3 regions of the Pusillimonas sp. SM2304 genome follow, and region 2 is predicted to be linked to each of the others. Evidence: riboswitches for the same ligand, from Rfam matches in the RefSeq annotation. Region 2 holds a riboswitch; each other region holds the start of a gene.
What was found. Region 2 has a riboswitch for thiamine pyrophosphate ahead of thiC (phosphomethylpyrimidine synthase ThiC). Riboswitches for the same ligand answer to the same signal wherever they lie in the genome.
Positions count from the first base shown of each region.

Region 1: another riboswitch for thiamine pyrophosphate. It lies ahead of RE432_RS12460 (3-oxoacyl-ACP reductase); the one in region 2 lies ahead of thiC (phosphomethylpyrimidine synthase ThiC).
Region 3: another riboswitch for thiamine pyrophosphate. It lies ahead of RE432_RS12415 (sodium:solute symporter family protein); the one in region 2 lies ahead of thiC (phosphomethylpyrimidine synthase ThiC).

Region 1 covers NZ_JAVLUJ010000002.1:727,136-733,558, forward strand. Annotated here, with positions in the region: gene RE432_RS12440 (amino acid ABC transporter ATP-binding protein) at 1-70, shown strand, start outside; gene RE432_RS12445 (transporter substrate-binding domain-containing protein) at 99-899, shown strand; gene RE432_RS12450 (RpiB/LacA/LacB family sugar-phosphate isomerase) at 944-1,387, shown strand; gene rbsK (ribokinase) at 1,408-2,337, shown strand; TPP riboswitch at 2,359-2,460, shown strand; gene RE432_RS12460 (3-oxoacyl-ACP reductase) at 2,513-3,295, shown strand; gene RE432_RS12465 (LLM class flavin-dependent oxidoreductase) at 3,316-4,611, shown strand; gene RE432_RS12470 (YceI family protein) at 4,644-5,213, opposite strand; gene RE432_RS12475 (YceI family protein) at 5,262-5,834, opposite strand; gene RE432_RS12480 (cytochrome b) at 5,854-6,420, opposite strand.
Region 2 covers NZ_JAVLUJ010000001.1:1,668,881-1,675,303, forward strand. Annotated here, with positions in the region: gene RE432_RS07745 (Bug family tripartite tricarboxylate transporter substrate binding protein) at 1-404, shown strand, start outside; gene RE432_RS07750 (OmpA family protein) at 635-1,252, shown strand; gene thiC (phosphomethylpyrimidine synthase ThiC) at 1,430-3,343, opposite strand; TPP riboswitch at 3,410-3,507, opposite strand; gene RE432_RS07760 (helix-turn-helix transcriptional regulator) at 3,563-3,997, opposite strand; gene RE432_RS07765 (helix-turn-helix domain-containing protein) at 4,234-4,971, shown strand; gene RE432_RS07770 (D-amino acid dehydrogenase) at 5,008-6,261, opposite strand.
Region 3 covers NZ_JAVLUJ010000002.1:719,804-725,956, forward strand. Annotated here, with positions in the region: gene RE432_RS12405 (PDDEXK nuclease domain-containing protein) at 1-1,054, shown strand, start outside; gene RE432_RS12410 (flagellar protein FlhE) at 1,470-1,880, shown strand; gene RE432_RS12415 (sodium:solute symporter family protein) at 1,886-3,328, opposite strand; TPP riboswitch at 3,421-3,530, opposite strand; gene RE432_RS12420 (FadR/GntR family transcriptional regulator) at 3,625-4,365, shown strand; gene RE432_RS12425 (NAD(P)-dependent oxidoreductase) at 4,362-5,291, shown strand; gene RE432_RS12430 (amino acid ABC transporter permease) at 5,304-5,984, shown strand; gene RE432_RS12435 (amino acid ABC transporter permease) at 5,998-6,153, shown strand, end outside.

The sequences.
Region 1 (6,423 bases), on a different contig from region 2:
GGGGAGCGCGGACATGCTGAACGATCCCCAGACGCCAGAGCTCAAGGAGTTCCTGCAGAACGAACTCTGACATGACCTATATAAACCGGAGACCTACCATGAAAAAACGTACCTTCCTGACATCCTTGCTGTGCGCCGCCGGCATGATGGCCGGTGTTGCCGCCGTGGCCCATGCCGATGTGCTGGACAACGTCACCAAAAGCGGGAAAATCCGCATATCCACCGACCTGGGCATTCCGCCCGCGGGCATGATGAGCGCATCGATGGAACCGATGGGCGCCGACGTCGAGGTCGGAAAACTGCTGGCCAAGGACTGGGGCCTGGAATATGAGCTGGTCCAGACCACCGGCGCCACCCGCATTCCGAACCTACAGACGGACAAAGCCGATATCGTGGTGTCGACCCTGTCGGTGACGGAAGAGCGGGCCAAGGTCATCGACTTTTCGCATCGCTATGCCGTGCTGCAATCCATTGTCGCGGGTTATCAGGACATCCCTGTCAGCAGTCTGGAAACCATGAAGGGCCATACGGTGGCGGTGACCCGCGGCACCACGCAAGACACCGAGCTGACGCCCCAGGCATCCAAGTATGGGTACAAGGTTGCGCGCTATGATGATGACGCGACCCTGGTGACGGCGGCCGTCAGCGGACAGGCCAAGATGGTTGCCACCTCGCAGTCGCTGGTGGCTCAGATCGATCAGAAAATCGGCAAGGACAACTTCAAGCCTTTGTTCGTCCTGCGCAACTTCGACCTGGCCATTGGCGTGAAGAAAGGCGAGGCGCGTCTTTTGGCCAAGGTCAATGAGTGGGTCGATGCCAATGTCAAGAATGGCAAGCTGAACGAGATCTACAAGAAATACTACGGTACCGAATTGCCCGAAGACATGCGCGGCAATTAAGTGTCCGGGATCACATCGATTTTTCAGTAAACAGGAATAGCGTCATGCGTATTGTTATTGGTTCGGACCACGCCGGCTGGCCTTTGAAGCAGGCGATTGTGGATCACATCAAGAGCCTGGGCCACGAGGTCAATGATGTGGGCAGTTACGATGAACAGCCGGTGGACTTTCCGGATATCGCCCGCGCGCTGACCGGGCAGTTGACCTCCGGCGGCGCGGAGCGCGGCATCATGGTGTGCGGCACGGGTGTTGGCGCATGTATCGCCGCCAACAAGGTCAAGGGCATCCGGGCCGCAGTGTGCCACGACATCCATTCCGCGCATCAGTGCGTCGAGCACGATGACGTCAATGTCATGTGCATCGGCGCGCAGATCGTCGGGCCGTGGCTGGCGGTCGATCTGGTCGGGGCTTACCTCAAGGCCGAGTTCTCGACCGACGAGGATTGCCGCCGGCGGGTCGAGAAACTGCACGCCATGGACCTGGCTTGAGCGCTGGCAAGGCGGACGACATGCAGCAGGATCATCCCGCCATCTTTGTTGCCGGCATTTATGCCGCCGACCTGGTTTTCACCGCGAGCCGCTTGCCGGCTCCCGGTGAAACCATCGCCGCGACGGGTTTCACCCGGGGGCACGGCGGAAAAGGGTCCAACCAGGCCGTGGCCGCCGCCCGGGCGGGTGGACGGGTGTCATTCTTTACCTTCATCGGTGATGATGCCTTTGGCCAGGATGCGGCGCAATTCTGGCGCGACGAAGGGGTGCACAGCAAAGCCGTGGTGGTCAAGGGGCAGGCCACCGGCGCGGCCGGCATCTTCGTCGACCCGTCGACCGGCGGCAATGCGATCACGGTTTTTCCAGGGGCATCGGGCACGATGCAAGCGGCCGATATCGACCGCGTCGAAGCCGACATTGCTGCGTCCGATGTCTTTGTCGTGCAACTGGAGCAACCCGTCGAGGTCGCGCTGCGTGGACTGGAACTGGCGCGCCGCCACGGGGTGGCCAGCATTCTGAATCCTGCGCCCGCCGTGCCTTTGCCGGATGCGATATTTGCTTTGTGCGATTACCTGTTGCCTAACGAAACCGAGGCCGGCCTGTTGACGGGCTTGCCCGTCGAAACCCTTGAACAGGCCGAAGCGGCGGCGCGGGCGCTACTGCAAAAGGGGGTGGGCAACGTCATCGTGACCTTGGGTGAGCGGGGCGCGCTGTTTTGCAATCACACCGAAACCTTTCTGGTCCCGCCCGTCAAGGCCGGCGCTTGCGTCGACACCACCGGCGCGGGCGATGGCTTTACAGCCGGTTTCGCCGTGGGGCTGGGGCAGGGCATGCCGGCGCGCGATGCCATGCGCTTTGCCGCGGCGCTGGCGGGCATTTCCGTGACGCGCCACGGCGCGGGCGTGTCCATGCCCACCTTGGCCGAGATACGGGCCGTATTGAGGCCTTAAGGGGTTTTTGCGCTATGATGGCACCGCGACACGGGGTGCCTGGCCCGAAACGGCCGGCTGAGATCGACACCCGTCGAACCTGAAACAGTTAGCACTGGCGAAGGGATGTCGGCCATGGGGCCAGCGGCAGCATTGCCGCGCGCGCATACCTTTGCTATTTCCGCGAAGGTATGCCATGAAGAACAGCCCAGCAGCATTTCCCATTCATCAGCAGGTCGTCCTGGTCACCGGCGGCGGCCGGGGCCTGGGCCGGCATATTGCGGGCGCCTTTTTGCGAGAAGGCGCCCGCGTTGTCGTCAACTACCTGAATAGCGCCGAGAGCGCCCGCGCGCTGGCTGCCGGTGCGCCGGAACGCGCGTTCGCCGCGCAGGCCGACGTCACGGACGCCGATGCCGTGCAGGCCATGCTGGCCCAGGCGCGCGAGCGCTTTGGCGCGCCGGTCACCACCGTGGTCAATAATGCCTTGCCGGCATTTTCGTTCAATGGCGACGCCAGGCCGCATGCCGATGCCTTGTCGTGGGCGCAACTGAACCAGCAGTTCGAAGGCGTAGTGCGCGCTGCCTTGAACACCACGCAGGCCGCGCTGCCGGGCATGCGCGAACAGGGCTTTGGCCGCATCATCAATATAGGCACCAACCTGTTCCAGAATCCGGTCGTGCCCTATCACGACTACACCGCCGCCAAAGCCGCCTTGCTGTCGCTCACGCGCACGCTGTCGCATGACCTGGGCCCGGACGGCATTACCGTCAATATGCTGTCGGGCGGGCTGCTGCGCAGCACGGATGCCTCGGCAGCCACGCCGGAAGCGGTGTTCAACCTGATCGCATCGAGCACGCCGCTGCGCCGTGTGACTACGCCGGCCGAGTTCGCCGATGCCGCGTTGTTCTTCGCGTCGCCCTGGTCACGGTCTGTGACAGGACAGAATCTGGTGGTCGACGGCGGCCTGGTCAAGAACTAGGACGGGCCATGACAAAACGGATGCTTCACCTGAACCTTTTCATCTTCGGCTGCGGACACCACCGGGCCGCTTGGCGCCATCCCGACTCGGCGGTCGAGCGCCTGGGCGACATCGGCTATTACGAGCAGTTGGCGCAAACAGCCGAGCGCGGCAAGCTGGACGCCATTTTCTTTGCCGATGGGCAGTCCACCGATAACCTGCCGGACGGCCCGCGCTGGTTCCTGGAACCCTTGACCGCCCTGGCGGCCATCAGCCGCGCCACGCAGCGCATCGGCCTGATCAGCACCGTCTCCAGTACTTTCTACACCCCGTTCCACGCGGCGCGCATGGTTGCGTCGCTGGACCATATTTCGAAGGGGCGGATAGGGTGGAATGTGGTGACCTCCATGTTTGACTCAGAAGCGCGCAATCACGGCTTCGATGCCATGCCCGGGCACGACTGGCGTTACACGCGGGCGGAAGAGTTCGTCGATGTGGCGCTGCGCCTGTGGGATTCCTGGCGCGACGATGCGCCGCAACTTGACCGGCAGGGTGCTTACGTTTCACCTGAATCGGTGCGCGCCATCGATCACCAGGGCGAGCATTTCCGGGTCGATGGACCGCTGACCATACCGCGTCCGCCTCAAGGCCATCCCGTGCTGTTCCAGGCCGGCGCGTCGGAGCAGGGCCGGGACCTGGCTGCGCGCCGGGCCGAGGCCATCTATGCCGTGGCCTACGATCTGGCGGCGGCGCAAGACTATTATCGCGACATCAAGAGGCGGGTGCGCGAGGCGGGCCGGACCGATCCCGTTCCGATCATGCCGGGCCTGGTCGCCTATGTGGGCTCGACCCAGGACGAAGCGCGGGCCAAACAGCGCGCGCTGGACGAACTGTTGCCCGCGCAGGATGCGTTGCGGCAATTGGGCATGTATGTGGGCCAGGACTGCACGGCCTGGGAACTGGATGCGCCCGTGCCCGCTTTGCCGCCGCTGGAGGCGTTCACTGGCCCCAAGGGCCGCTACGCAACGGTGCTGCGCATCATCCAGACGGAACAGCCCACGGTGCGCCAGTTGCTGGGCCGACTGGCGGCCGGGGGCGGACATTGCACCATGGTAGGCACCCCCGAGCAGATTGCCGATGAGATGGAGCGGTGGCTGCTGAACGAGGGGGCCGACGGCTTCAACCTGATGCCGCCTGCGCTGCCGGGCGGCATCGACGATTTCGTCGATCAGGTCGTACCGGTGCTGCAGCGGCGCGGCCTGTTTCGCAAGGACTACGAAACAGACACCTTGCGCGGACATCTGGGCTTGCCGCGTCCCGCATCGCCCGGAAGCTGACGGCCCTGTCGTGCCGTACCGGGCGCGGACGGTTATTGCTGGACGGCTTCCAGCGCAATGTCCAGGGTGACTTCATCGCCCACGGCAGGCGCAAACTTGCCGGCATTGAAGTCGCTGCGCTTGATCACCACGGTGGCGTTGGCGCCGATGGCGTCTTTCTTGAGCATGGGATGCGGCTGGTTCACAAATGAGGTGACCGTCAGGGTGACGGGCTTGGTAATGCCTTTGATGGTCAGGTCGCCGTCGATGCTGACGGGCTTGCCGTCCTGGAAGGTGACCTGGGTCGACTTGAACGTCGCGGTGGGATGATTGGCGGTATCCAGGAAGTCGGCGCCCTGGATGTGGCCGTCAAACGCTTTGGAGCCGGTGCTGACCGACGTCATGTCTATGCTGATGTCGACCGACCCGGTGCTGGCTTCCTTGTCCAGCGTGACGGTGCCTGTGGTGGTGTCGAAACGCGAGATTTGCTTGGACATCCCCATGTGGTCATAGGAAAAGCGCGGGAAAGTATGGCTGGAATCCACCGCATACGTGCTGGGCGCGGCCAGTGCGGGGGCGGCAAACAGGGCGGCAAGCGCCATCATGGCGAAATGTTTTTTCATGTGCAATCCTTTGGAAAACAGGGGATGGAAGGTGAGTCAAAAAGGGTATTACGGCTTGGCCACGACATTGAAGGTGACCTGGATGTCGTTCGCCACAATGCTGAAGTCGCTCCAGTCGCCTTCGCCTATGCCGAAGTCGCCGCGCTTGAGCGTAAATGTGCCGGTAAACAAGGCCGAGCCGTCCTGTTCTTCAAGCGAGAAGGGCGCGCTGACGGCTTGGGTCTTGCCTTTGATGGCCAGTTCACCGGTGAGCTGATAGCGATTGCCGCCCAGCGCCTGGACGGTGCTCGACTCGAAGCGGGCCAGGGGGTGGGCCGGCGTGTTCAGCCATTCGCTTTTCTCGATTTCGGCGTTGGCCTCTTCAGTGCCCACATCGATGCCTGCCAAGGGAATCTGAAGGACGACGCTGGCCTTTTCGGGCGCCGCCGGGTCGAAACTGAATGCAGGCGCTTCGATGGCGTTGAAGCCGCCCTCCATCGTGACACCCATTTGTTGATAAGAAAACGCAATGCGGCTGCTTGCGGTGTCCAGGGTGGTGTACTCCGTGGCATGGGCGCTGACAAAAGGGGCCAGCGCCAGCGTGGCGGATAGTGCGGCTTGGTGCAGCAGGCGGGTGTTCATGCGGTTCTCCGGGTATGCGTCAATGCGTTGAAATCTGCGGCGCGGCCGCTTTGCGCCTGCCGGCGGGCAGCATGCGCGTCAGTACGGTGTCGCGGTCAATGAAGTGGTGCTTCAGGGCTGCGGCGACGTGGGCAATGACCAGCGCCAGCAGGGTGTAGTTCAGTATCTGATGGGTTTGTTGCAGCAGCTCGCCTAAAGCCGGATCCTTGGAAACCAGATTGGGCAGGGGCAGCACGCCAAACCACACGACCTGGAAGCCCTGGGCCGAGCTCATGGTCCAGCCGCTCAGCGGGATGGCCAGCATCAGGGCGTACAGCAGCCAGTGCGCCGCGTGGGCGGCAAAGCGCGTGGCGCGCGTCATGTTCGCGGGCAGCGGCGGAGGGGTGTGGGTCAGCCGCCAGGCCAGGCGGGCCAATATCAGCATGAATAGCGTGACGCCCGCCCATTTATGCCATGAGTAAAACTTGAGCTTGCCCGGCGACAGCGGCAGGTCGTGCATGTAAAAGCCCAGCGCGAAGGTACCCATCAGGCCCAAGGCCACCAGCCAGTGCAACAGCATTGCGGTACGCGTGTAACGGGGGTTCATGCT
Region 2 (6,423 bases):
CCAAGCTGGCATTGCTGGCGGGGCAGATCAATTTCATGTTCGACAACCTGGCGTCGGCGGCCTCGCTGATCACCGACAACAAAGTCAAGGCGCTGGCCGTGACGACCACCGGGCGGTCTTCCGTCTTCCCCCAATTGCCCACCATGGAGCAAGAGGGCGTCAGCAATTTCGACCTGGGCACCTGGTTTGGCGTGTTCACCACCGGCGGCACGCCCGCGGCGGTCATCGACAAGCTCAATGCCGCCTATGTCAAGGCCCTGAAGGACCCGGCCGTGCGCAAGAATCTGCTGACCATGGGTTCCGACACCGAGCCCACCACGCCAGAGGTGCTGGGCGAGCTGGTCAAGAACGATCTGGCCAAGTACAAGGAAATCGTCGAAGTCTCGGGCGCGAAACTATTCTAAGCGCCCCGTATTCGGGGGTGTAATCCAGCGGGCGCGCATGCCCGCTTTTTTTTGGCCGCCGCCAATGTCAACAACAGTCAAATCATCACTCGCTGAACCAAAATGTAACACTCCTGGATAGTGCCGCTTGCTAGGATAAGCGGCAGCAGTCATCAGCTGCTTAGACAAGAATCAAGGAGAATTACATGAAAGTATCTATGCGTGCTGGGCGAATGACCACCCTGGTTGCCATGGTTGCGTTGGTGGCCGGTTGTGCCAATATGAACGAGATGGGTACGGGCGGCAAGACGGCCGTCGGGGCAGGCGCCGGCGCCGCGGTCGGCGCGGGCTTGGGGGCCTTGATCGGCGACAGCAGCAAGGCGGCCGCTATCGGCGCCGGTATTGGCGCCGTCGCAGGCGGCATCGCCGGCTATAACTGGAAAAGCGTCAAGAACGATGTCGAAAAATCGGGCGCATCCAGCCTGGGTGTGGACGTGACCGAAATGCCCGACGGCACCTTGCGTGTGAATATCCCAAGCAATGTGTCGTTCGATACCGGCAAATATGCGCTCAAGCCGGCCTTGCTGCCGGTGCTCGACAGTGTGGCCCGCGCGCTGGTCCAGCATCCTGAATTGCGCGCCAAATCCATCGGCTACACCGACAGCACCGGCTCGGATGCGACCAACCAGACGCTGTCGGTCAACCGCGCGCGCGCAGTGGCCAACTATCTGTCGCAGCAAGGCGTTCCCGTGGGCAACCTGACGGCCGAAGGGCGTGGCCCGAACAACCCGGTTGGGGATAACGCGACGGCCGAAGGCCGCGCGATGAACCGCCGCGTTGAACTCTATCTGTACGCCGTGCAACAGTAAACGGCTCGTTCAGCAGATAACCGGGGCGGCTCATTGGCCGCCCCTTTTTTTGCCGCCGGGCCGCCCCAAGGCAAAAAGCCCCCCCTTGGGGGGGCAGCAAGCAGGCACAGCCTGCGCAGCGCGGGGGCATTATTTTTGCCGCTGGGCCGCCCCAAGGCAAAAAGCACCCCGCCGGCGTCAGGCCTGATGGTAAATGACGCCGCCCTTGCTCCGAAACTCCGCTGCTTTTTCCTGCAGGCCGTTCTGCAGGGCCTGCTCGGGGTCCAGGCCCTGGGCATCGGCATACGCGCGCACGTCTTGCGTGATCTTCATGCTGCAAAAATGCGGCCCGCACATCGAGCAGAAATGCGCTGATTTCATCGAATCCTTGGGCAGGGTCTCGTCATGGAAGTCGCGCGCTGTGTCTGGGTCCAGGCCCAGGTTGAACTGATCTTCCCAGCGAAACTCGAACCGTGCCTTGGACAGTGCATTATCGCGGATGGCTGCGCTGGGATGGCCTTTGGCCAGGTCGGCGGCATGAGCGGCGATCTTGTAGGTAATGATGCCGTCCTTGACGTCTTTCTTGTTGGGCAGTCCAAGATGCTCCTTGGGGGTGACATAGCAGAGCATGGCCGTGCCGTACCAGCCTATCAGGGCGGCCCCAATACCCGAGGTAATATGATCGTAGCCCGGCGCGATGTCCGTGGTCAGCGGTCCCAGCGTATAAAAAGGCGCCTCGTGGCAATGCTCCAGCTGCATGTCCATGTTTTCCTTGATCAGGTGCATGGGTACATGCCCCGGCCCTTCTATCATCACCTGCACATCATGCTTCCAGGCAATCTGCGTCAGCGCCCCCAGGGTTTTCAGTTCGGCGAATTGTGCTTCATCGTTGGCATCGTAGCCTGATCCGGGCCGCAGGCCGTCGCCCAGCGAGAAACTGACGTCATACGCCTTCATGATGTCGCAGATGTCTTCGAAGTGTTCGTACAGAAAGCTTTCTTTATGGTGGGCCAGGCACCATTTGGCCATGATGGAGCCGCCCCGCGAGACGATGCCCGTCATGCGGTTGGCCGTCATGGGAATGAAAGGCAGGCGCACACCGGCATGGATGGTGAAGTAATCCACGCCTTGCTCGGCCTGCTCGATGAGCGTGTCGCGGAAAATGGCCCAGCTCAGCGCCTCGGCCTTGCCGTCTACCTTTTCCAGCGCCTGGTAAATGGGCACCGTCCCGATCGGGACGGGTGAGTTGCGTATGATCCATTCGCGCGTTTCATGAATGTTCTTGCCGGTGGACAGGTCCATGACGGTGTCGCCGCCCCAGCGTATGGCCCAGGTCATTTTCTCGACCTCTTCGCTGATTCCCGAGCTCAGGGCGGAATTCCCGATATTGGCATTGACCTTGACCAGAAAATGACGGCCTATGGCCATGGGCTCCAGTTCAGGATGGTTGATGTTGGCGGGCAGGATGGCCCGTCCTTGCGCGATTTCATTGCGGACGAACTCGGGGCTGATGGTGGCCGGAATGGCCGCGCCGAATGCTTGTCCGGGATGCCGGCGCAGCAGCCGTTCCGCCAGCTTCGCGCCGTTCGGACCGCTGGACAGCAGGGTCTGCAGGGTGTGCTCGCGCCGTAGATTCTCGCGGATGGCCACAAATTCCATCTCGGGCGTGATGATGCCGCGACGGGCATAGTGCATCTGGGTGACGTTGGCTCCGCCGGTGGCGCGGCGCGGTTTGCGGCGCAGTTCAAACCGCATGGCGGCCAGCTTGGCGTCGTGCTGCCGGCTCGATCCATATTCGCTGCTGGGTCCTGCGAGTTCCTGTGTGTCGCCCCGCTCTTGTATCCAGGCCAGCCTGAGCGGCGGCAAGCCTTTGCGGATGTCTATGCGGGCCGCCGGATCGGTGTAGGGGCCGCTGGTATCGTAAATGGTCAGTGGCGGGTTGGCCTCGCCGCCGAAAGTAGAAGGTGTATCGCTTTGCTGGACTTCCCGGAATGGCACCCGCAGGTCAGGCCGGGAGCCGGTCTGGTACACCTTGCGGGATTGGGGAAGGGGGGTGATGGCGTTGATGTCGGCGGCGGCGGTGGCGGCCGAAAACGGCGAGTGTGTGGTCAAGGCATGCTCCAAAAAGTAGTCCATGGAGCCGATAGATAGGGATAGTCTTGCCGACATCGGCTGATGGATGTCGGACAGTGCGCTCCCAGCATCGGCATTATCCGTACTGGTACGAAGGGTTTTTCTCAACCCGTTGCAAGCAACGAGTACCCCTGCGTGGATGCAAGTATAGAGCCTTGGCTGGAACTTGTCAGGGCCGGACCGACGGCGGTCCGGTTGTCAGGACCCGCCGGATTTATTGCGCAGCGACTGGATCAGGCTGGCCACCGCGTTTTCAATCAGTTGGCGTTCCTCAAGGCGCAACGACCAATACAGCTCGGGCGGCACGCTGGCGAATGGCCACAGGCCTTGCCGGGCCGGAGGGCTGTGATCAGTCACCCGGTATGTCAAATGTGTTTCGATGGGTGATTCAGCCACTTCCATGGGGCCGGTGCCCATGCCCAGCCATATTGGGTTCACGGCCAGCACCTCCGCCAACCGGAAAATCTCCTTGGCGCTCTGGCGGTTTTTGTTTTCGTAGTTCGCGATAGCGCCTTGCGATAACCCGCAAGCCCGGGCAAGGGCTGCCTGGCTCATTTGGCGCAGGGTTCGCGCATGACGAAGACGATCGGCAAAGTGGTTCACGTTTGTGATTGAACGATGTAAGTCAATCACAGTGGTAATAATGCTAATTGCAAACGTGATAATCTAATGTAAATTTCGGTAAATAGATATACAAGAAATTAACAAATTTATGCGAAACAAGTGCACAATAGTTGACGACGGCTTGCGGGGCCCGGCCAGGAGCATGAAGCCCCTGCGGCCTTCGCCTTCCTGGGTTTACAGGCACTTATGTTGCGCGTTTATCTCCTATTGAAGAAGGCTTGTCGACACTTCACCGGGGCCATGCCATGAAACCAAATCTGTCTGTTTCATTTTTTGCGCCCAAGGCCAATGCAGCGCTTACCGCGGTACGTAATAAAACAATCGCAGGGCTGCAGGCACAGGGCTTTCAGGTGCTGCGCTGTACAGATGTTCTGGCGTTGCATCAATACATACTCACCAGCGCGTCGACCCACGCGCCGCCAGTGGCCATACTGTCAGGCACGCTGACGGAAAACTGTGCGGCGGCCACCTATCTGCGTACGCTGCACGCGGGCGCGGGCATTGTCGCCATCGTCGATCCGGCGCCGGAAACCGACGCCATACTGTCTCTGCAAAGCGGGGTCGATAATTGCTTCGCACGCAATGCTTCCCCGGCATTGCTGGGGGCCATTCTGTTTCGCCTGATGGCGCGCGCGGGCGCCGTGCCTGATGCCGATGCCTCGGCGGCGCCCGCCTCCGGCGGCATCTGGTCGCTGGAAGAGCAGTCCTGGGTGCTGGTCAGCCCCGACGGCGTGCGCATTGCGCTGACCACGGGCGAAAGGGCTTTTCTGACCGCGTTACTGAACGCGCCCGATCTTCGTGCCACGCATCGCCAATTGATTGATGCCGTCAATGCGGGCTATGCGCTGTCGGAAGCCCCTACCCACCAGGGGCGCCTGGGGGTGATGGTCAGCCGCATGCGGCGAAAGTTCACCGCGCACGGGCTGACCATGCCGCTGAAGTCGGTGCATAACTGGGGTTATATGTTTACCGGGCCAACCTGATGCTGCCGCGGCGCGGCATGCCGCTGCGCCGCCCGATCAGGATTGATAACGGTGTATGGATAAATCGTCGCTGCGTATGGCGGTGGGCTTGCCCGACACCATATCGGCAATCAACTGGCCGCTGCCGCAGGCCATGGTCCAGCCCAATGTGCCGTGTCCCGTGTTCAGGAACAGGTTGGGCAGGCGAGTCGGGCCGACGACCGGGGTACTGTCCGGCGTTTTGGGGCGCAGCCCGGTCCAGAACGCTACATCTGTCGGCGTATAGCTGCCCGGGAACAGGTCGGTCAGCACCAGTTCCAGTGTTTTGCGGCGTCTTTCATCAAGCGTTTTGTCGAACCCCACGATTTCCGCCATGCCGCCAACCCGTATCCGGCCGTCAAAGCGCGTCACGGCTATTTTGTAGCTTTCGTCCAGCAGCGTCGAGACGGGTGCGCAGCGTTCATCGGCGATGGGAACCGTAATCGAATAGCCTTTCAAGGGATAAACCGGCAGCTTGCCGATGTGCCGGAGCAATGGTGTCGACCACGACCCCAGCGCCATCACATAGGCGTCGGCGGTCAGCAGGCCGGCATCGGTTTCCACGCCCGACACTTTCGAGCCGTCCACATGCACATGCTTGATGGTGGTGCCGTAGCGGAAGGTCACGCCCAGCTTTTCCGCTTCGGCGGCCAGGCGCGTGGTGAACAGGTTGCAGTCGCCCGTTTCGTCGTCGGGCAGGCGCAGCCCGCCCACCAGCTTGTCTTTCGTGCGCGCCAGCGCGGGCTCGGCCTGTTCGAGTTGGTCGCGGCCCAGCAGCTCGTAGCGGATGCCCGCATCGCTCAGCACGTTGATGTCCTGGCCGACGGCATCCAGTTGCTGCTGGGTCCGAAACACTTGCAAAGTGCCCTGGCGCCGTCCTTCGTATTGAATGCCGATGTCGTTGCGCAATGCTTCAAGGCAGACGCGGCTATAGCCCGACAGCCTGACCATGCGCTCTTTGTTGATGGCGTAGCGGCTGGCGCTGCAGTTGCGCCACATATTGAAGATCCACTGCAGCTGGAACAGGGTGCCGTCGGGGCGGATAGTCAGCGGGGGATGCTTGGCAAACATCCATTTGATCGCTTTGAGCGGTACGCCCGGTGCCGCCCACGGGCTGGAGTAGCCATAGGAGACTTGTCCGGCATTGGCAAAGCTGGTTTCAAGCGCGGGGCCCGCCAGTCGCTCGATGACGGTCACTTCATGGCCCTGCCTGGCCAGGTAGTAGGCACTGCTGACGCCGACCGCGCCCGCCCCTAGAACGATGATTTTCATTTGATCCCGGAAATTCTGGTGTAATTCAAGGATGGTAAGGCAGCTTGACCAGCATTTTTTTGCAAAGAATTCCGTTTTTCAGTGTTTTGTCCTGTTCGCCGGGCGCGATAAGACGATTTCAGCAATAATTGCTGAAGCAAAGGGTTGGGCCCGTTAATCGCC
Region 3 (6,153 bases), on a different contig from region 2:
TGTCAACGCGCTGATGACGGCCTGCTATTGGGAGATTGGCCGCCGGATCGTCGAAGCCGAGCAGAAAGGCAGGCGGCGGGCTGGTTACGGCGAGCAGTTGATGGCGCGGTTGTCCGCTGACCTGACAGCGCGATTCGGGCGGGGGTTCAGCCCGGATAACCTGGAAAACATGCGGCGCTTCTTCATTGCATACCCCGTAGCGGCAATTTCCGAGACACTGTCTCGGAAATCTGGAGAAGGGCTGCCCGTAGGGAACTCCGAGACTGTGTCTCGGAAATTCGACCTCTCAGAACTGTCTCAGGTCTTCACTTTGCCGTGGTCAGCCTACGTTCGGCTGCTGTCGGTCAAGGATGACCATGCACGCCAGTTCTATGAGGCCGAGGCGCTGCGTGGTGGCTGGAGCGTGCGACAACTCGACCGGCAAATTGGAAGTCAGTTCTACGAACGCATAGCCTTGTCCAAGGACAAGGCGGCGATGTTGGTCAAGGGTTCGGTGTCTAAGCCCGAGGATACCGTCACGCCCGACGACGCCATCAAAGACCCGTACGTGCTGGAGTTCCTCGACCTCAAGGACGAGTATTCGGAATCCGACCTGGAAGAGGCCTTGATTCAGCGGCTGGAAGACTTCCTGCTGGAACTGGGTGAAGGTTTCACCTTCGTCGGCCGGCAGCGCCGGTTGCGCATCGACCAGACCTGGTATCGGGTGGACCTGTTGTTCTTCCATCGCAAGCTGCGCTGTCTGGTCATCATCGACCTGAAGCTAGGCAGCCTGACCCATGCCGATGTGGGGCAGATGCACATGTACTGCAACTATGCCAAGGAGCATTGGGCTTACCCGGATGAGAATCCGCCGGTGGGCCTGATCCTGTGTACTGATAAGGGACATGCACTGGCACGGTATGCGCTGGACGGCTTGCCGACCAAGGTGATGGCAGCGAACTACCGGATGGTGCTGCCGGATGCGGAGCTGCTGCAAAAAGAGCTGCAGAACACGCGGCGCCTGCTCGAATCTCGCGGAGCACTGGCACCGTATACGGTTTCAAGCCCCGCGTGATTTGCACGAAAGGCTTGATACTGGACCATTTTTGCCGCCGGCCCGCCCCCAAGGCAAAAGCGCCCCCTTGGGGGATGAGCCCGGACACAGGACAGTCCCTGCGGACTGTTCTGTGCCTGGCGAATCGGAGCGGCCTGCAGGCCGCGAGGTGGACAGCAAGCAGGCGCGAGCCTGCGCAGCGTGGGGGCTTTTTTTGCCGCCGGGCCGCCCCCAAGGCAAAAAGCGCCCCCTCGGGGGGCAGCAAGCGGGCGAAAGCCTGCGCAGCGTGGGGGCGTTTATTTGTTATGCTTGAACCCATGCGGGCGAGCTTGCCCGCTTCTTGACGTCAATGCCCTGAAGTATTTACGGCCTTTTCCTGTACGTGGATATCACCTTGTTTTTGCCTAGCCGACTGTTTTCCGTGAGGGGGCCAGCCATGATCCTGCTGGCGGTCTGTCCGTTGGCGGCGCTGGCTGGGGCACATACGTGGACGCAGGCCAAGGTCAGCGCCGCCATCAACTACGCGGGCAGCGACGCCGCGACGATGTATGCGCCTGCCGGGTCGGCAGCCGGCACGCCGGCGCAAGGCGCTTCGGCATCCGGCGGGCGGATCACCGCCGTGCAGGCCAGCCGCGACTACCAAGGCCAGGCCAGGGTACAGACGCGCGTCTGCTGGAATGGCACCGAACGCTGCGTACCCATGACCGGCCAGAGCCTGAACACCCGGGCATTCAATGGCCTGGATGCGGGCAAGCCCATTTACCTGGTCCACACCGTGTGGGGCAAAGGGCCGCTGCCCGGGCCGCTGTTCGTCAAGGGCAATGTCATTGTCTGGTACGACCGATAGCCGGTTTACTCATCCAGGCTGCGTACGGCGGTATTCAGCGCAGCAAAATCGAAATGCGGTTGCGGGGACTTGAAGCGCAGCATCAGGGCCGTGACCACGGCGGGGACCAGTGCCGCCAGCAGGAAGGATTCAAGCAGATATTCGGGTTTGTCGCCCGGCCCGGGGAAGAGCAGAATGCCGGCCACCAGCCCGCATAGCGTGCTGACGATGGCGGTGGCGCCGCCATAGCGGCGATTGAACAGGCCGAAAAATACCGGGAAGGCGGCCGCAGAGCAGAACAGGTCGGCCAGCAAGAACAGGTAGAGCACGCTATAGCCCTGGGCGGCCACGATCATGACGGGAATCGCCAACAGGAAGATCAGCCAGCGGGACAGCGCCATCAGGGTCGTTTTCCTGATGCTCGGCGTCAGGCGGCGCACATCCACCGCGATCAGGCTCGATACCGCGCTGATGGTGGTATCGGCCGTGCTCATGACCAGGGCCAGGCCCAGGGGAATCAGGGCAATGGCAAACCAGCCGGGAATATGAGGCAGCAGCACGCTGAACAAGGCCACCGAGCTGTCGCCGGTATGTCCCAGCCCGACAAAGGCAAGCCCGAACAGGCCCATGACAAAAATAAAAGGGCCGGCGAACAGGCCGCCCAGCAGGAAGCCGCGGCGCATGGTCCGGGTGTCGCGTGCGGAATAGACGCGCTGCCAGTTGCCCTGGTGGAACAGGCCGGTCAGCAGGATCGCCACGAAAAACGTCAGGCCCGCCTTGATGCCGACCGGATCGGTCAGGCTGATCAACTGCGGCGCCTTGTCTTGCAGCCCGGCCAGCGCGGGCCCGAAGCCGCCGACGGCATGCCAGCCTAGTACGAGCAGCACGATCAGCAGCGGCACGATGACGGCCATTTGCACCTTGTCGGTAAAAATCGATGCGCGCAGCCCGCCGTATGAAGTGTAGAGCAGGGTCGCTCCCATGACGATGGCGGCCGTCACCCATAGCGGAACCGGGGCCAGCAGCGTGACCAATTTGGCGATGGCCGTGATTTCGGCGGCCAAGGTAATGAACATGTAGAACATCATGATGATCAGCACCAGGCCGTACATGCCTCTGCCATACCGCATGATGACGAATTCCGTCAGGGTGTGCCCCTGCGGGATCAGTTCGCGCATGCGCCGGCCCAGCGGAATCATCAGCCAGCGCGGCGAGGCGGCGCCCAGGCCGTAGCCGATGACTGCCGCCAGGCCGCCCCAGGTAGCGGCCTGGGCCGGTGCGAACAGAATCCAGGCGCCCAGCGACGTGGCCAGCAGGGTCAGGATCGTCGCCACGGTACTTTGGCTGTTGCGGGCAACGACATAGTCTTCCAGGCTGCTGCGTTCATGCCGGGCGTAGAGCATGCCCGATAGGGCGAAACCCGCCGAGAACAGCAATAGCCAAAGCACGGCCGAAGAGCTTGAAAGCATTTTTTCCCCTACGCGTCCGGCCTGCCGGAACAAACGAGCCTGGCGCCGCCGGCGGGCGGCGGCGCAAAAAAGGTCGTGGCGGGAAAAGGGATGATGTGCGGCGCTTCCTTCCCTTCGCCGGCATGACCCGGATCAGGTTCAAAGGGTTACCGCGGCAATGTGCGGAATCTCAGCCCAGCATAGGGCTCCCCCAGGAACAGCTGGCAAGCTTAAAGCGCGGTGCAGGGCTTGTCAACGAAAGGCATGGGGTTTTCCATGATGGGTGGCCTGGATTGGCCTGTGGTAAAACCACAGGCATGACAACAAAACTGGAACGGATCGTTCGTCCACAGGAGACAAAGCAGGGATACGAAAAGGTATTCCTGTTCCTGCGCGAAAAGCTGCTGGGCGGCGCGCTGCGGCCGGGCGACCTGCTGCTGCCTGAACGTGAGCTTGCCGAACAGCTCGAGGTCAGCAGGCCGGTGGTGCGCGAGGCCCTGCGCGCCCTGGCCATGGTCGGCGTGGTCGATATCCGCGAGCGTGTCGGAACCTTTGTGAAGAAGCCCGACGTGTCGGTGCTGGGCGATATCTTTGCCTTTACCCTGGCCCAGGATGGCGGTGTCATTGAAGACATCATGCAGGCGCGCGTGGCGATCGAGTGCCAGGCCATCCGCCTTGCCTGCCAGCGGATCACGCCCAAGGACCTGGAAGAAGTCAGCCAGGCGCTGCTCCGGATCAAGGAAACCATTGATTCGCCCGACGAGGGCGGGGATGCCGACTTCGAGTTTCATTCGGCCATCGTGCGCGCCAGCAAGTCGGACACCCTGATCAGCATGTATACGGCCATGCGGCCGCTGTTTATCCGCCTGCACAAAGAGCGGCGCGCCGTGGTCCAGACCGATCCGGCGCTCAAGCCACAGATCATCGACGACCACCGGAAAATATTCCGTGCGCTGGCCGAACGCGATGCGGAAAGCGCGGATGAGCAGTTGCGCATCCATTTCCAGATCGGCGACGAGCGGCGCTACCAGGCCACCTACGCAACGGCATTGCGATAAGCCGGCAGCGGCTTGCGGGCCATGCCAAGGAGACTCTCATGATCAAGAAAATAGGATTTATCGGGCTGGGTACGATGGGGCAGCACATGGCTGCCAATCTGCTCGCCGCGGGCTTTGACTTGCTGGTGCACGATCTGGCGCCCGAGGCCGTCCAGCGGGCGGTGGATGCGGGCGCGCGCGCTGCGGACAGCATTGCGCAACTGGGCGAGGCATCGGATGCCGTCATCCTCATGCTGCCCAACAGTCCGGACGTGCAGTCCGTCATCCATGGGGCGGACGGCTTGCTGGCGCACCCGCCCGCTCAGCGGCTGATCATCGACATGAGCACCATTTCGCCCGTGGTGGCGCGGCAGTTGGGCGGCGAACTGGCCGATCGGGGCGTCTACTTCCTGGATGCGCCCGTATCCGGCGGGCCGGTGGGGGCCCAAAGCGCCTCGTTGACCATCATGGCGGGGGGCGATGTCCAGGCCTTCGACCTGGCCAAGCCGGTGCTGCAGGCGATGGGCACCACGATTACCCATGTGGGCCAGAGCGGCGCGGGCCAAACGCTGAAACTGTGCAATCAGCTGATTTGCGGCATCAATATTCAGGCGATCTGCGAGGCGCTTGCCCTGGGGCGGGCCTCGGGTGTCGACCTGGATGTGATGCGCGAAGTGCTGATGGGCGGGTCGGCCGCGTCGTGGATGCTCGACAAGCTGGGCCCGTCGATGATACAGCGCGATGCCAAGGCCGGTTTCCGCATTGACCTCATGCTCAAGGACCTGAAGCTGGTGCAGGAACTGGCGTTTGATCTTTCGGTGCCTTTGCCGGCCACTTCGCTGGTCGCCACGCAATATCTGGACGCGCGTGTCCATGGCGAAGGGTCCAACGGCAATCAGGCCCTGTTTGCCGTCTACGACCGCATGGCCAACCAGGTCCGATATTAAACAGGGGCACCGATGACGACATTGGATTTTTCTGTCGTGCTGTCGCGCTGGGATATGTTTGTCCAGGGCCTGTACCTCACCATCCAGCTGACGCTGGTTGCCACGGCCTGCGGCTTCGTACTGGGCACCTTCTGCGCCATAGGCAAGCGCGGTCGCAGGCTTTGGCTGAAGCGGCTGTGCGGCGGCTACATCGAAGCCATCCGCAACACGCCTTTGCTGGTGCAGATTTTCCTGGTGTACTTTGGCCTGTCCAGCCTGGGCCTGTCATTGAACGCCGTGCTGGTGGCCATGATTGCCTTGACGATCAACGTTGGCGCCTATTCGGCCGAGATCATGCGTTCGGGGTTTGATTCCATTGAGAAAGGGCAACTGGAAGCGGCCGAAACCCTGGGCTTGTCGCGTTGGCAGGTTTATTGGCATGTCATCCTCAAGCAGGCGCTGGAGCGGGTCTATCCCGCCCTGACCAGCCAGTTCGTGTTGCTGATGCTGGCCTCGTCCATTTGTTCACAGATTTCCGCCGAAGAACTGACCGCCGTGGCCAACTTCGTGCAGTCGGATACCTATCGGCCGCTGGAAACCTATGTGGTTGTAGGTGGTTTGTATATCGCCTTGTCGGTCTTGCTGCGGGCGCTGTTCTGGGTCCTGGGCATGATGATTTTCAAGCGCCGCCGGGCGCTTGCCACCCCGATCTAGGCGAGGCGCGCGCATGGGACAGAGTTTTGCGGTTGGATACCTTGCCTTTTTATTGAAAGGCGCTTTGTGGACGGTGGGTTTGTCTACCATCGCCCTGATATGCGGGGGCGTGCTGGCGCTGATCGTGGCCTTGTGCCGGATCAGCACGCTGCGATGGCTGCGCGTGGCC